2 regions of the Streptomyces sp. C genome follow, and region 1 is predicted to be linked to the other one. Evidence: riboswitches for the same ligand, from Rfam matches in the RefSeq annotation. Region 1 holds a riboswitch; the other holds the start of a gene.

Region 1 (7,575 bases):
TTCTTCGTCACGGTGCGGGCCGGCGCGGCAGCTGCCTTGCGGGGCTTCTTGGCAGCAGCCTTCGTGGCGGGGGCGGCGCTGACGTGGAGGGCGACGCCCTCCTCGTCCAGGACCTGGTTCAGGCTGCGCAGGACCCGCTTCCACTGGTCCACCGGGATGCGGCCGGCCTCGAAGGCCTGGCGGACATCGTCACCGTTGATGTGACCCTGCTCGCGGCCGCGCTCGACGAGCGCGACCAGGGCCTCGGATTCGGCGATCTCCGGAGGGAACGTACGGGACGGGCTGAGCGACACAAGGAGCCTCTCGTTGCGAACAGATAAGGAGTGGGCGGGACATCATCGCGCGGACTCGGGAAACAGACCCGGGCGGGTCTGTATTCCGGGGCCGCGCGAGGACACCTGTCGGTTCATCGCCTGCCCGAGTCGATTCGTTACGCGCTGAATTGAGTGACCTGCGCCACGCTGTGGCCGTGCAACCGATCCGGCGTGGATCCGTCCGCCCCCCGGGTCACTCCTTCTTGCGGGCCTCGATCAGGAAACGGGCGGTGTGCGCGACGAACGGACCCTCACGCTCGATCCGTTCGTGGAGCTCGCGCAGCCGCTCCCGGTACTGGCCGACCGTGAAGCCGGGAACCATCCAGATCACCTTCCTCAGGAAGTAGATCACGGCACCGATGTCGTGGAACTCCGTACGCAGCCGCTCGGAGCGCAGATCGGTGATCTCCAGTCCGGCCCGGGTGGCGTCGGCGACCGCGTCGTCGGGGTGGCGGGCCCGGCGGACCTCCTCCGGCTGCGGGCCGAGGAAGTACTCGACGAGCTCGAAGACGCTCGCCGGACCCACCTGCTGCGACAGGTAGGTGCCGCCCGGTGCCAGCACGCGCGCGACCTCGTCCCACCAGATCGTCACCGGGTGCCGGCTGGCGACCAGCTCGAAGGCCCCGTCCCCGAAGGGCAGCGGCGGCTCGTCGGTGTCCGCCACCACCACCGCGCCCAGCGGGTGCAGCAGCCGGGTGGCCCGGTCGATGTTCGGCGGCCAGGACTCCGTGGCGGCCGTCAGCGGGGGCAGCGGGCCCGCTCCGGCGAGCACCTCGCCCCCGCCGGTCTGGATGTCCAGGGCCGAGCGGACGGTCGCCAGGCGCTCGCGCAGCAGCCGCTGGTAGCCCCAGGAGGGCCGCTGCTCGGTGGCCCGGCCGTCGAGCCAGGAGAAGTCCCAGCCGTCGACGGAAACGGACTCCGCCTCGGCGACGAGATGGTCGAAAGTGCGCGTCATGTCTCGATCGTCCCAGCTCGGGCCCCGGTCATCCACCGGATATGTCGACTACAGTGGGCCCCGGGCCGTGACTGGCGTTCGGGTGGATCACCACCGGGGAGCGGCCCGGCGTACGCCTCCACGGTACGTACGTCGTCTGCCGCGCGCCTGGGCGAAACGCGATCAGCGAACCGCGATCCGCAGCGACGTTCAGGAGACCCCGTGACGACTGCCCCCACCGCCACCGCCCAGCTCATGGACGGCACCGCCCTCGCCCGCCGCGTGTCCGAGCGGACCGCCGCCCTCGCGGCGAAGATCACCGAGCGCACCGGCACCGCGCCCTGCCTCGCCACCGTCCTCGTCGGCGAGGACCCCGCTTCCGTGACCTACGTCAAGATGAAGCAGAACCGCTGCGCCAAGGCCGGGATCACCTCCCGCCACGTGGAGCTGCCGGCGGAGACCACCACCGAGGAGCTCGTCGCAGCGATCACCGCCCTCTCCGAGGACCCGGAGATCAGCGGCATCCTGCTCCAGCACCCCGTCCCGCACCACATCGACGAGCGCGCCGCCTTCGAGGCCATCGCCCCCGGCAAGGACGTCGACGGAGTGACCATGCACTCCTTCGCCGCCATGGGCTTCGGCCTGCCCGGCTTCGTCTCCTGCACCCCCGGCGGCATCATGCGCCTGCTGGAGGAGTACGACGTGGACCTCACCGGCAAGCACGCCGTCGTCGTCGGCCGCAGCGCGATCCTGGGCAAGCCGGCCGGGATGCTGCTGCTGGAGAAGAACGCCACCGTCACCTACTGCCACTCCCGCACCCAGGACCTGCCCTCGATCGTGCGCCAGGCGGACGTCCTGGTCGCCGCCGTCGGCAAGGCCGAGTTCATCCGGGGCGAGGACATCAAGCCCGGCGCGGTCGTCCTGGACGCCGGCTACAACGAGGGCAACGTCGGCGACGTCCACTTCGAGTCGGCCGCCGCCCGCGCCTCCCTCATCACCCCGGTGCCCGGCGGCGTCGGCCCGATGACCATCGCGGTCCTGCTGGAGCAGACCGTCCAGGCCGCCGCGGCCCAGGCCGGGCTGGACCTCGCGGACCTCTGAGGCGATCATCTTGTGGCGCGGCCCCGCGTGACGGCCGCGCCACAAGCTTGGGGGACTCGGATGGACCTGTTCACACCGCTCGACCTGCCGGGCGGCACCACCCTTCCCAACCGTCTCGCCAAGGCCGCCATGGAGGAGAGCTTCGCCGCCCAGCCCGGCCAGCTCCCCGACGAGCGCATGGAGCGGCTGTACGCGCGCTGGGCGCGCGGCGGCGCGGGACTGGTCATCACCGGCAACGTGATGGTCGACCGGCGCGCCCTGACCTCCCCGGGCACCGTCGTCCTCGACGAGCACTCCCCGCTGGAGCCCTTCCGCCGCTGGGCCGCCGCCGCGGCCTCCGGCGACGCCCGGGTCTGGATGCAGATCAACCACCCCGGCCGCCAGGTCGGCTCCGACATGCCCGGCACCGCCTGGGCCCCCTCCGCCGTCCCCATCAGCCTCGGCAAGCACACCAAGCGCTTCGCCCACCCCACCGCCATGACCGAGGACGACATCGAGGCGACGATCGCCCGCTTCGCCCTCACCGCCGGCCGGGCCGAGGAAGCGGGCTTCCACGGCGTGCAGGTCCACGCCGCGCACGGCTACCTGCTCAGCCAGTTCCTCTCCCCGCTCGTCAACCGGCGCACCGACCGCTGGGGCGGCAGCCTGGACAACCGCGTACGGATGCTCACCGACACCGTCGCCGCCGTCCGGGCCCGGGTCTCGGCCGGCTTCGCGATCGGCGTGAAGCTGAACGCCGCCGACTTCCAGCGCGGCGGCTTCGACAGCGAGGAGGCCGCCCAGGTCATCAAGGCCCTCGACGGCCTCGGCGTGGACCTGGTCGAACTGTCCGGCGGCACCGTCGAGAGCCCCGCCAGCATGGGCCACACCACCGACCAGCGGACCCTGGAGCGGGAGGCCTACTTCCTCTCCCTCGCGGAGCACCTGCTGGAGACCGCCCCCGTGCCGCTGATGCTGACCGGCGGCATCACCCGCCGGGCCACCGCCGAGAAGGCCCTGGCCCGCGGCGTCGCCGTCGTCGGCATGGCCTCCGCCCTGGCCCTGCGCCCCGACCTGCCCGAGCGCTGGCGCGCCGGCGAGGACGTACGGGTGGACGTGCCCCGGCTCGGCTGGCGGGACCGGAGCCTGGCGGCCGCGGGCACGCTGGCCCTCGTACGCTTCCAGCTGGACCGGCTCGCCCAGGGGCTGGAACCCCGCAGCCGCGTCTCACCGCGCTGGATCTTCACCGCCGACAGCCTCCGGCACCGCCGCAGGGTCCGCGCGTACGGCGCCTGGCTCGCCAGAGAGCCGGCCTCCGGCACGCCCGGTACGTCCCCCTAGGCTCTCCCGGCAGATCCCGGCAAATCCCGGCCCCACCGGCCCGCCGGGCGGGCCTTCCGGCAGGGCCCCCTACGCGGCCTCCCCGTCGACCGGGAGGCCCCGGCGGGCCGCGTCCACGATCGGCGAGCCGCGGAACTCCCGGGCCAGCGCGGCCAGCGGCTGCCCGTCGAGGCGGTACGGGGCGGGTTCCGCGGAGCCCGCGCCCGGGGTGACCGGGGCGCCCGACCGATCGGCGGCGGCCCGGGCCCGGCAGGCGGCGGCGAGCATGGCCGCGTCCGCCACCACGGCCGCGCACGCCTCGGTCAGGCCCTGACGGCGGGCGGCCCCGTACGCGGCCGCCCGCACGGCGGGGTCGAACCAGCTCGCCAGGGCCAGCAGCCCGTCGTCGATCACCGACTCGCGGTGGATCAGCCGGATCCCGACCGGCGACCACCAGGTCAGCGGCACCGTCGCCACCCCGGCGTGGGCGAACCCGCGCAGGGCCTTCCACAGCGGGCGCAGCCGCCGGTACTGGCCGAAGTCCCGCCAGGCCGCCGAACCGCCGACCATCGGGACGATGAACCCGGTCCCCACCAGCAGCGCCGCCGCCGAGGCGAGCGGCGGGGCCACGTACGTGGACAGGCCGTCCCAGTCGCGGCCCGCCCAGCGGGCCCCCACCGCCGCCCACTTCGCCACGAGGTACCCGAGGTCCAGCACCCCGCCCAGGGTCAGCAGCGCCAGCCCGGTCCGCAGCGGCCGCAGCGCGGGGTCGACGCGCAGCATCCACTTCAGGGAGAGCAGGCTCAGCGCGGCGCTGCCGACCGTGTGCGCCAGCAGGTAGGAGACGATCATCTCGCGCAGCCACGGCGTGTTCGCGTAGTACGTGTCCAGGTCCCGCAGCCGCTCCACACGCGCGTCCCCGAGCACGAAGAAGGCCACGATCAGCACGGTGACCGCGCCGAACACCGCCACCGTCACCCAGGTCGCCCGCCGCAGCGCGGCCGCCGGACCGCCCGCCCAGTGCAGGATCAGCACGATGGACGCCCCCGAGAAGGCCGTCAGCACGCCGTACACCAGCGGGGCGGCGAAGTTGGCGACCCCGGTGAGCCGGTTGACCGCCGCGAGGGACGGCGGCGGCGCCAGGAAGGTGAGCAGGCAGCCGACCACCAGCAGTGCGCACACGGCCCGCATCAGCGGCTGGTCCCAGCCCCGCCGCAGGGCCGGCGCCTTGATCAGCAGGGCCAGCACCAGCACCGAACCCGCCAGGTAGAGCGGCAGGCCGTCCTTCACCGCGCACGGCCGGGGACGTCGGTACGGGGGATCGGGGCGGGGGCCGGGGTGGGCGCGGAGGTGCGGGACATGGTGCGGTGCTTTCCTTCTCTCGGGGCGGGTCAGCGGTTCCAGCCGAGCGAGGACTTGATGCGCTCGGTCCCGTCCGGGGAGGGCTCCTGCCGGGGCGGGGGCAGGAACGCCTTCAGCACCTTGCCGAGGTGCAGGCCGAAGGTCTCGGCCCGGATCTCGGCCGGATCCTCCCGGTCCGCGCGGGCGGCCGCCTGACGGACCACCGAGTCCAGCGCGGAGTCCTGCCGCAGCAGGTCCGCGAGGCTGCCGTGCGGGCCCGTCAGGCGGGCGGCCACCGCCATCCCGGGACCGTGCCCGTCGCAGGCGCCCTCCTCGATGTGCCACAGCTCGTGGCAGGCGATCACCAGCTGGTGCTCGGGCCGGGTGCGGGCCTCCACCACGACCAGGTCGCGCTCCTCCAGCTCCAGCCACAGCCCGCTGGCGGTCTCCGGCGGGAACGGGGCGAAGCGGAACTCCACCGGCCGCCCGCCGCGCCGGCGCCCGAACGCCGCGCACAGACCCCCGATGATCGCCTCGGCCCCGACCGGTGCCGTCAGCCGCGCCTCCGCCATCAGCTCGGCGCCGAGCTTCCGCATGGTCCGTGTGGTCCTCATGGCGCTTCCCCCTCGGCGGTAAGGTCCGGGCGCGCGGCCCGCGACTCGGGCCCGGCCCCGCCGGCACCACGGCGCGGCGGCCCCGGCCCCGCCGGGACCGCCTCGGGCGGCGGCCCGCACCGGAGGGTTCTCCGCGTCTCGACAGGGCGTTCGGGTCGGTGGCTCGGTGCGGTGAAGCCTAGCCGCCACCCCCCGCCCCCAACCACCGCATCCCCCACACTGCCCCCCGCCCCCACCCCGCCGGGCCGGCCATGATCCCGGAGGTAATCGACCCGCCTAGCGGGCCGGGCGCCAGAGTGGGGGCAATCTGGTTTCGGGGCCGGCGCACTCGGGCTCCCGGGCCCGCCCCACCCCACCTGTACGAACGACCCGATGGAGGCTGAACCGTCATGTCCGCGACCCTGCTCGGCAGCATCGCCCGCACCACCGCCCCGCAGACCGTGCTGCGCCGCTTCCTCGCCCTCGACGCGGTGGTCACCGCCGGCAACGGCCTCGCCTACGCGGCGTTCTCCGCGCCGCTCGGCCGGCTCCTCGGCGTCGGCCCCACCGCCCTCTTCGAACTCGGCCTCTTCCTCACCGCCTTCGGCGCCGGAGTCGGCTGGCTGGCCTCGCGCCGGCGGCCGCCGGTCCTCCCGGTGAAGTTCGTCATCGAGGCCAACTACGCGTGGGCCGCCCTCAGTCTGGTCGCCCTCGCCGTCTGGTTCGAGCCGACCACCGTCGGCACCGTGTGGATCCCGGCACAGGCCCTCACCGTGGCCGGCTTCGCGCTCCTCCAGCAGCTGGCGCTGCGCTCGGCCGGCGGGGGCTCAGGGGCCCAATGAGCGCAGGTACTTCACCGTCGCCGGGTCGGCCGGGAGGAAGGTCTCGATGGCCAGCTCGGCGACGGTCACGTCCATCGGCGTGTTGAAGGTCGCGATCGACGACACGAAGGACAGCAGGTGCCCGTCGTGCTCGATCACCATCGGCAGCGCGATGTACGGGACCGGCTCGTCCGGTTCGGCGTCGCCCGGGCGCTCCGGCACCGGGTAGGCCGACACCTCCTCGTACAGCGCGCGCAGCGGCGCGGAGCGGGCCAGCGCGATCTGCCGTTCCATCTGCGCCAGCAGGTGCCCGCGCCACTCCCTGAGGTTGCGGATCCGCGGGGCGAGGCCCTCCGGGTGCAGGGTGATCCGCATCGCGTTCAGCGGCGGCGTCAGCAGGTGCTCCGGCAGACCGTCCAGCAGCATCCCGATGCCCCGGTTGGCGGCCACCACGTCGTACACCGCGTCCACGACCAGCGCCGGGTAGGGCTCGTAGCCGGTCAGCAGCCGCTGCATGCCCTCGCGCAGCGTCTCCATGGCCGGGTCGTCCAGCGCGGTGTGCGCGTAGTGCGGGGCGTAACCCGCCGCCAGCAGCAGCGCGTTGCGCTCCCGCACCGGTACGTCGAGCCGGTCGGCGAGCCGCAGCACCATCTCCTCGCTCGGCCGGGACCGGCCCGTCTCGATGAAGCTGATGTGGCGGGACGAGGAGTCGGCGCGGCCCGCCAGTTCCAGCTGGCTGATCCCGCGCCGCTCCCGCCAGGTCCGGAGCAGGGCGCCGACCGCGGGCACCGAGGAGGTCGAGGGGGTCGAGGAGGTCGAGGGGGTCGAAGGGGTCGAGGGGGTCGAAGGGGTCATGGCCACGACCGTAGTCGAGCCGAGCGGCCCCGATCAGCCCAGGTCGAAGACGTTCCGCAGGCCGAGACGGTAGCGCCACAGGTCGTGCCGCTTCGCGGACTCCAGCTCCGGTGGCCGGTGGCGCGGTATGACCGCGCACCGCGCCGCCCCCGAACCGTCCCGGTCCAGCAGGGCGTTGACGGCGGCGCGGGCCGAGGCGTTCGCGCCCTCCATCGTCGCGAGGTCGATGTCGACGGCCACGTAGTCCCCGCTGAGGAAGAAGTTGGGCACGCGGGTGCCCGCGCTCGGGCGGTCGTGGAAGGTCCCGGTCGGGTGGA
Region 2 (7,575 bases), 1.7 Mb from region 1:
CACGTCCTCCTACAGCGACAACGGCGGCCAGTGCGTGGAAGTCGCCGTCAATCTGCCCGGAATCGTCCCGGTCCGGGACTCCAAGGCCCCCGGCGGGCCGGTGCTGAACTTCAGGGCGGAGGCGTTCTCGGCGTTCGTCGCGGGTATCAAGGCCCCATGACGTCGCCCCCGCGCTGGCGAAAGTCCTCCTACAGCCAGAACGGCGGCGCGTGCGTCGAGGTCGCCCTCAACCTCCCCGGCACCGTCCCCGTCCGGGACTCCAAGACCCCCGGCGGCCCGGTACTGGCGTTCAACGCGGCGGCGTTCGCGGTGTTCCTGGACGGGGTCAAGGCCGGCTAGGCCTCCGGTTCGCCGAAGCGGGACAGGGCCAGGGAGCCGGCCACGGCTACGGCGAAGCCGGCCACCGCCAGCCAGGTCAGGCCTTCGCGGGTGCGGTCGCCGAGCCAGGCCACGCCCACCAGCGCCGGTCCGACCGTCTCGCCCAGGACCAGGCCGGCCGTGGCCGCCGTGACCGAGCCGCGCTGCAGGGCAGAGGTGAGCAGCAGGAACGCCGCCGCCCCGCCCAGCAGCAGCGCGTACAGCGCCGGGTTGCGCAGCTCGCGCAGCGAGACGGAGTCGACGAGGCGGACGGCCACCTCCACCACCCCGAAGCCCGTCCCGGCCGCCAGCCCGAGCACCAGCGCCCGCGAGCCGCCCGGCAGCCGCCCCGCCACCGCGCCGACGAGCAGCACCAGCCCCGCCACCGCGAGCAGGGCCCACGCCAGCGCGAGCGTCCCGGTCCCCGAGCCCTCCTCACCGGAGGCCAGCCCGAGCATCAGCAGCCCCGCGCACACCACCCCCACCGCGCCCCACTCCAGCCGCGACAGCCGCACCCGCAGCAGCCGGGCCGCGACCACCGCCGTCACCGCCAGGCTCGCGGCCAGCGCGGCCCCCACCGCGTAGATCGGGACGTGCCGCAGGGCGATGATCTGGAGCACGAAACCGACCGCGTCCAGCCCGAGCCCCGCCAGGTACCGCCACTGCCGCACCGCCCTCAGGAACAGTGTCCCCGTACCGGTCGCCCCGCCCGCCGCCGCCGCCCGGGCCGCCACGGCCTGGAGCACGGTCGCCGTACCGAAACAGACCGCCGCACCCAGCGCGCAAACCATCCCAATCAGCACGAACAGACTGTAAGTCACCCGTCGTGACAAGGGTGTGACGGCGGCCGGATTCCATCCCCCCGCACCCCCGCTCTAGGGTGCAGGCCATGGATACCGGCAACACGACCAGACGACGCATGCGCTCCGGCGCGGTCGCCCTCGGCGGCATGGGCCTGCTCGCCGCCACCCTCGTGGCGTGCGGGAGCAGCGACGAGCCCGACAAGCGCTGCGCCTCCCGCAAGACGCTGGACCACCTGAACTCCAAGGAGTGCAAGAGCGGCGGCAGCGGCTCGTACTACTACGGCGGCAGGGTCAGCGGCGGCAAGGTGACCGGCGGCAGCTTCGACAAGTCGGCCGTCACCCGCGGCGGCATCGGCGGCCACAGCAGCTCCGGCTCCTCCGGCGGCTGAGCGCACATGCAGCGGCACACCATCGAACCGCGCCCCGACTGGCAGAAGACCGTCGAGGAGCAGGGGCTGATCTACCCCCTCACCCGCTTCCCCGACGACTCCCTGCGCCCCTACTGGGACGAGAGCGCGTACTACTCGTTCTCGCTCCCGGAGGTCGAGGCGCTGGAGGAGGTCGTCGAGGAGCTGCACGCCATGTGCCTGGCCGCGGCCGCGCACATCGTCGACAACGACCGCTTCGCGGACCTCGGCATCACCGACGCGAAGCTGGCCGCCCGGATCGCCGAGTCCTGGCGCCGGCGTGCCGAACAGCCCTCCCTCTACGGCCGGTTCGACCTGCGCTACGACGGTGCCGGAGAGCCCGCCAAGCTGCTGGAGTACAACGCCGACACGCCCACCTCCCTGGTGGAGGCCGCGAGCCCGCAGTGGTTCTGGATGGAGGAGCGCTTCCCCGGCGCCGACCAGTGGAACTCCCTCCACGAGCGGCTCGTCGAGGCCTGGCGCCGCCAGGCCGAGCTGCTGCCGCCCGGCCCGGTGCACTTCGCGCACTCCGAGACCGACGAGCTCGGCGAGGACCTGATGACGGTCGCCTACCTCCAGGAGACCGCCGAGCAGGCCGGACTGGAGACGCACGCGCTGTCGGTGGAGACGATCGGCTGGGACAGCCTCTCGGGCCGGTTCGTGGACGAGAAGCTCCGCTTCATCCGCAGCTGCTTCAAGCTCTACCCGTGGGAGTGGCTGGCCACCGACGAGTTCGGCCCGCAGGTGCTGGGCACCTACGACCACGGCGGCGGCTCGGGCACCACCGCCTGGATCGAGCCGCTGTGGAAGATGCTGCTCGCCAACAAGGCGCTGCTGGCGATCCTGTGGGAGCTCTTCCCCGAGCACCCCAACCTGCTGCCCGCCTACCTCGACGGCCCCCGCGAGCTGGCCGGCACCTGCGGGTACGCCGCCAAGCCGCTGCTGGGCCGGGAGGGCGCCGGGGTCACGCTGCACGGGCCGGGCGGGGAGGGCGAGCCCTTCGTCCCGGCCGAGGGGGAGACGTACGTCTTCCAGGCGCTGGCCCCGCTGCCCGACTTCGACGGCAACCGCGTGGTGCTCGGGGCGTGGGTCGTCGAGGAGGAGGCGGCGGGGCTGGGCATCCGGGAGTCGGCGGGGCCGGTCACGGACGAGTACGCCCGCTTCCTGCCGCACGTCATCCTGTAGGGCTGCTGCTCGTCACTCGTCACTCGTCACTCGGGCAGTACTTGTCGTAGGAGGCCTCGGCGCCCGCCTTCCAGCCCTCCCAGTAGGACTTGGAGTGGTCCCGGCTCTTGTCGGGCTGGGGCGGGACGGTGCAGTCCGACCGGGACGCGGCCTTCGTGCCCGCCGTGAACCCGTCCGCGTAACCGCGCTTGTACTCCCGTGAGTTCGGGTTGGTGGTGGACGGGCTCGTCGGGGTCGTGGCCTGCGCGACCTTGCAGTTCACGAAGACGAAGTCCTGGTCCTCGTTGACGGCGAGGACGGTGTAGTCGACGTTCTTCTGGAAGCGCTGGACGCGGAAGTTGCCGTTCGCGTCGATGTTCAGGGGTTCGGTGGACTCGCCGTCGTTGAGCGTGCGCGGGGCGCTGAACCCCTCGCCGGTGATGACGACGAAGTTCCCCGACGGGTCGGGGGTGACCGTGCAGGTCGCGGCGGGCACCGCCGCCGGGGCGGCCGCGGCCGGTACGGCAAGGGCGGCGGCGCCGCCCAGGACGAGAGAGGACGCCAGGGCGGCGCGGAGCAGTACGTGTCGGTTGCGTCGGTGCATGGGGGACTCCCATCGGAGGGTCGGCCCGGGAAAGACCGGGGACGCGCACCCGTACGGGCCCTCCCATCGTCCGGCGGGCCGCCCGCCCTGTCCACCGCAGCACCGGGACCCCCGGCGGGGCGGGACCGGTCCGGTCCCGCCCCGCCGGGTCGTCACGCGGAGAGGACCGACCGCAGCTGGTCGAGCCCCCAGTCCAGGTCCTCCTTGGAGATCACCAGCGGCGGCGCGATCCGGATCGTCGATCCGTGGGTGTCCTTGACCAGGACGCCGAGCCCCATCAGCTTCTCGGAGACCTCGCGGCCCGTCCCGAGCGCCGGGGCGACGTCCACCCCCGCCCACAGCCCGCGTCCGCGTACGGCGGTCACCGCGCCGCCGCCGACGAGCAGGTTCAGCTCCCGGTGCAGGTGGTCGCCGAGTTCCGCGGCCCGCTGCTGGTACTCGCCGGTACGCAGCATCGCGATCACCTCCAGCGCGACGGCGCAGGCGAGCGGGTTCCCGCCGAAGGTGGACCCGTGTTCGCCGGGGCGGAACACGCCGAGCACGTCCCGGTCGGCGACGACGGCCGACACGGGCACGACCCCGCCGCCGAGCGCCTTGCCGAGGACGTACACGTCGGGCACGACGCCCTCGTGCTCGCACGCGAAGGTCCGGCCGGTGCGGCCCAGGCCCGACTGGATCTCGTCCGCCATGAACAGCACGTTCCGCCGGCGCGTCAGTTCGCGTACCCCGGCCAGGTATCCGGCCGGCGGGACGAGCACCCCGGCCTCGCCCTGGACCGGCTCCAGCAGCACGGCCACGGTGTTGGCGGTGACCGCGGCGTCGAGGGCGGTCAGGTCCCCGTACGGGACGATCTCGAAGCCGGGCGTGTAGGGGCCGTAGTGGTCGCGGGCCTCGTGGTCGGTGGAGAAGGACACGATGGTCGTCGTACGGCCGTGGAAGTTGTTCGCGGCCACGACGATCTTGGCCTGGCCGTCCGGGACGCCCTTGACCTCGTACCCCCACTTGCGGGCCGTCTTGACCGCCGTCTCCACCGCCTCCGCGCCCGTGTTCATGGGCAGCACCATCTCCTTGCCGCACAGTGCGGCGAGTTCGGCGCAGAAGTCGGCGAAGCGGTCGTGGTGGAAGGCGCGGGAGGTGAGGGTGACCCGCTCCAGCTGCGCGCGGGCGGCGTCGATCAGCCTGCGGTTGCCGTGGCCGAAGTTGAGGGCCGAGTACCCGGCGAGCATGTCGAGGTACCGGCGGCCCTCCACGTCGGTCATCCACGCCCCCTCCGCCGACGCGACGACGACCGGCAGGGGGTGGTAGTTGTGCGCGCTGTGTTCGTCGGCGGAGCGGATGGCATCAGCAGTTCTCGACACGGGGTCTCCGATCGTCCGTCTGGCTGGTGGCGCGGGTGACGTGGGTGACGTCCTTTGTATCGTCGCTCGGATCGTGGAACCGGAAACCTCCGCGGTGCCGCGCCCGCTATGGTGTTCGGTACGCACGGCGACTGGCGTACGGAGAACCAACTCCGGGGGAGTCGTGCGCGCACGACCGCACACAGGGCCGCTCGCCTGGGCCTCGCGGGGACGAGATTCGACATCGACCCCGGAGGAGCCGCGATGACCGCGCACCACCGCCAGCCCGCCCTGTACGCCACCGACCCCGAGCTCGCCGCGCTCGTGTCCGCCGAGGAGACCCTCCAGGCGGAGACCCTGCGGCTGATCCCCAGCGAGAACTACGTCTCCGCGGCCGTGCTGGAGGCCTCCGGCACCGTCCTGCAGAACAAGTACAGCGAGGGCTACCCGGGCCGCCGCTACTACGAGGGCCAGCAGAACGTCGACCGCGTCGAGGCCCTGGCGGTCGAGCGGGCCAAGGGCCTGTTCGGGGTGGACCACGCCAACGTCCAGCCGTACTCCGGCTCCCCGGCCAACCTGGCCGTCTACCTGGCCTTCGCGAAGCCCGGCGACACGGTGATGGGCATGGCCCTGCCGATGGGCGGCCACCTGACGCACGGCTGGGGCGTCTCGGCCACGGGCTCCTGGTTCCGCGGCGTCCAGTACGGCGTGAGCGCCGACACCGGCCTCATCGACTACGACGCGGTGCGGGCACTGGCCCTGGCCGAACGCCCGAAGATCATCTTCTGCGGCGGTACGGCCCTGCCCCGCACCATCGACTTCGAGGCCTTCGCCTCCATCGCCGAGGAGGCCGGCTCGGTCCTCGTCGCGGACGTGGCCCACATCGCCGGCCTGATCGCGGGCGGGGCCCACCCCTCCCCGGCGGGCCACGTGGACGTGATCTCCACGACCACCCACAAGACCCTGCGCGGCCCGCGCGGCGCGATGCTGATGTGCAAGGAGGAGCACGCGAAGGCCATCGACAAGGCGGTCTTCCCGGGCCTCCAGGGCGGCCCGCACAACCAGACGACGGCGGGCATCGCGGTGGCCCTCCACGAGGCCGCGCAGCCGTCCTTCGTCTCGTACGCGCACGCGGTCGTGGCCAACGCGAAGGCGCTGGCCGCGGCGCTGCTGGAGCGGGGCTTCGACCTGGTCTCGGGCGGCACGGACAACCACCTGATCCTGATCGACCTCACCGGCAAGGACGTCCCCGGCAAGGTCGCGGCGAAGGCGCTGGACCGGGCGGGGATCGTGGTGAACTACAACACGGTGCCGTTCGACCCGCGCAAGCCGTTCGACCCGTCGGGCATCCGCATCGGCACACCGTCGCTGACCTCGCGGGGTCTGACCGCCGCCCACATGCCGGTGGTGGCGGACTGGATCTCCCGCGCGGTGGACGCCGCCGCCAAGGCCGACGAGCCGGCCCTCGCCGGCATCCGCGCCGAGGTCTCGGAGCTGATGGCCGCCTTCCCGGCCCCGGGGCTCCCTCTTTAACGCGCCGCTCGCGCGGCTCGGCCGCAGGCGGCCTCCCCGGCTTCGCGGCGCTGCGCCGGACTCCGTCCGTCGGCCGGCGGGGCGGGGCCGGTTCCGGTGGCTGGGGCCGGTGGTCGGGTGCGGCTGGGTGGGCCGCTGCGCGGGGCAGGGTCCCCTACCCGCCCTTCCACCGTTCCCAGGGGCTCCTCCCCTGACCCCGCGCCTCAAACGCCGGCAACTTCCAGCCTCGCCGGCGTTTGAGGCGCGGGGGTCCGGGGCGGAGCCCCGGGGAACGGGCGAAGGGCGGGTAGGGGAACCGGGCCCCGCGCAGCGGCAGCGCACCGGCCCGCCGCACGGAGGCGGCTTCGGCAGGTGGAAGAATGGGGCCATGGCTTCTGACCGTCCTCGCGCGCTCTCCGGCATCCAGCCCACCTCCGGCTCGTTCCACCTCGGGAACTACCTCGGAGCGATCCGCCAGTACGTCGCCCTCCAGGAGACGCACGACGCCTTCTACATGGTCGTCGACCTCCACGCGATCACCATGCCGCAGGATCCGAAGGACCTCCGCGCGAACACCCGCCTGTCCGCCGCGCAGCTCCTCGCGGCCGGCCTGGACCCCGAGCGGTGCACGCTCTTCGTCCAGAGCCACGTCCCGGAGCACGCGCAGCTCGGCTGGGTCATGAACTGCATCACCGGCTTCGGCGAGGCCAGCCGGATGACCCAGTTCAAGGACAAGTCCGCCAAGGGCGGGGTCAACAGCGCCAGCGTCGGCCTGTTCACGTACCCGATCCTCCAGGTCGCCGACATCCTGCTCTACCAGGCGAACGCCGTCCCGGTCGGCGAGGACCAGCGCCAGCACATCGAGCTGACCCGCGACCTGGCCGAGCGCTTCAACCAGCGCTTCGGCCGGACCTTCACCCTCCCCGCCGCGCACATCGTCAAGGAGGTCGCGAAGATCTACGACCTCCAGGACCCGGCGATCAAGATGTCGAAGTCGGCGTCGTCCCCCAAGGGCCTGATCAACCTCCTCGACGAGCCCAAGGTCACCGAGAAGAAGATCAAGAGCGCGGTCACCGACACGGACACCGTGATCCGCTTCGACACCGAGAACAAGCCCGGCGTCAGCAACCTGCTCACCATCCTGTCCACCCTCACGGGCGAGTCGATCACCGCCCTGGAGGCCTCGTACGAGGGCAAGGGCTACGGAGCGCTCAAGACCGACCTCGCCGGCGTGATGGTCGATTTCGTCACACCCTTCCGGCAGCGCACCCAGGAGTTCCTGGACGACCCGGAGACCCTGGACTCCCTGCTGGCCAAGGGCGCGGAGAAGGCCCGGGCGGTCGCCGCCGAGACCCTCGCACAGGCCTACGACCACCTCGGTTTCCTGCCCG

What was found. A riboswitch is a leader RNA that binds a small molecule or an ion and turns the genes downstream of it on or off. The one in region 1 is predicted to bind ZMP and ZTP.
Region 2: another riboswitch for ZMP and ZTP. It lies ahead of glyA (serine hydroxymethyltransferase); the one in region 1 lies ahead of SSNG_RS29050 (bifunctional 5,10-methylenetetrahydrofolate dehydrogenase/5,10-methenyltetrahydrofolate cyclohydrolase).

The regions. Positions count from the first base shown of each region.
Region 1 covers NZ_GG657750.1:6,473,947-6,481,521, forward strand. The annotation lists gene SSNG_RS29040 (RNA polymerase sigma factor) at 1-293, opposite strand, end outside; gene SSNG_RS29045 (methyltransferase domain-containing protein) at 508-1,269, opposite strand; ZMP/ZTP riboswitch at 1,327-1,429, shown strand; gene SSNG_RS29050 (bifunctional 5,10-methylenetetrahydrofolate dehydrogenase/5,10-methenyltetrahydrofolate cyclohydrolase) at 1,504-2,349, shown strand; gene SSNG_RS29055 (NADH:flavin oxidoreductase/NADH oxidase family protein) at 2,410-3,669, shown strand; gene SSNG_RS29060 (MAB_1171c family putative transporter) at 3,739-4,938, opposite strand; gene SSNG_RS29065 (hypothetical protein) at 5,040-5,603, opposite strand; gene SSNG_RS29070 (hypothetical protein) at 5,993-6,424, shown strand; gene SSNG_RS29075 (helix-turn-helix transcriptional regulator) at 6,410-7,258, opposite strand; gene SSNG_RS29080 (FAD-dependent oxidoreductase) at 7,292-7,575, opposite strand, start outside.
Region 2 covers NZ_GG657750.1:4,772,983-4,780,557, forward strand. The annotation lists gene SSNG_RS21610 (DUF397 domain-containing protein) at 1-160, shown strand, start outside; gene SSNG_RS21615 (DUF397 domain-containing protein) at 157-339, shown strand; gene SSNG_RS21620 (hypothetical protein) at 336-1,148, opposite strand; gene SSNG_RS21625 (hypothetical protein) at 1,247-1,549, shown strand; gene SSNG_RS21630 (glutathionylspermidine synthase family protein) at 1,556-2,752, shown strand; gene SSNG_RS21635 (hypothetical protein) at 2,772-3,335, opposite strand; gene rocD (ornithine--oxo-acid transaminase) at 3,488-4,693, opposite strand; ZMP/ZTP riboswitch at 4,811-4,901, shown strand; gene glyA (serine hydroxymethyltransferase) at 4,937-6,205, shown strand; gene trpS (tryptophan--tRNA ligase) at 6,573-7,575, shown strand, end outside.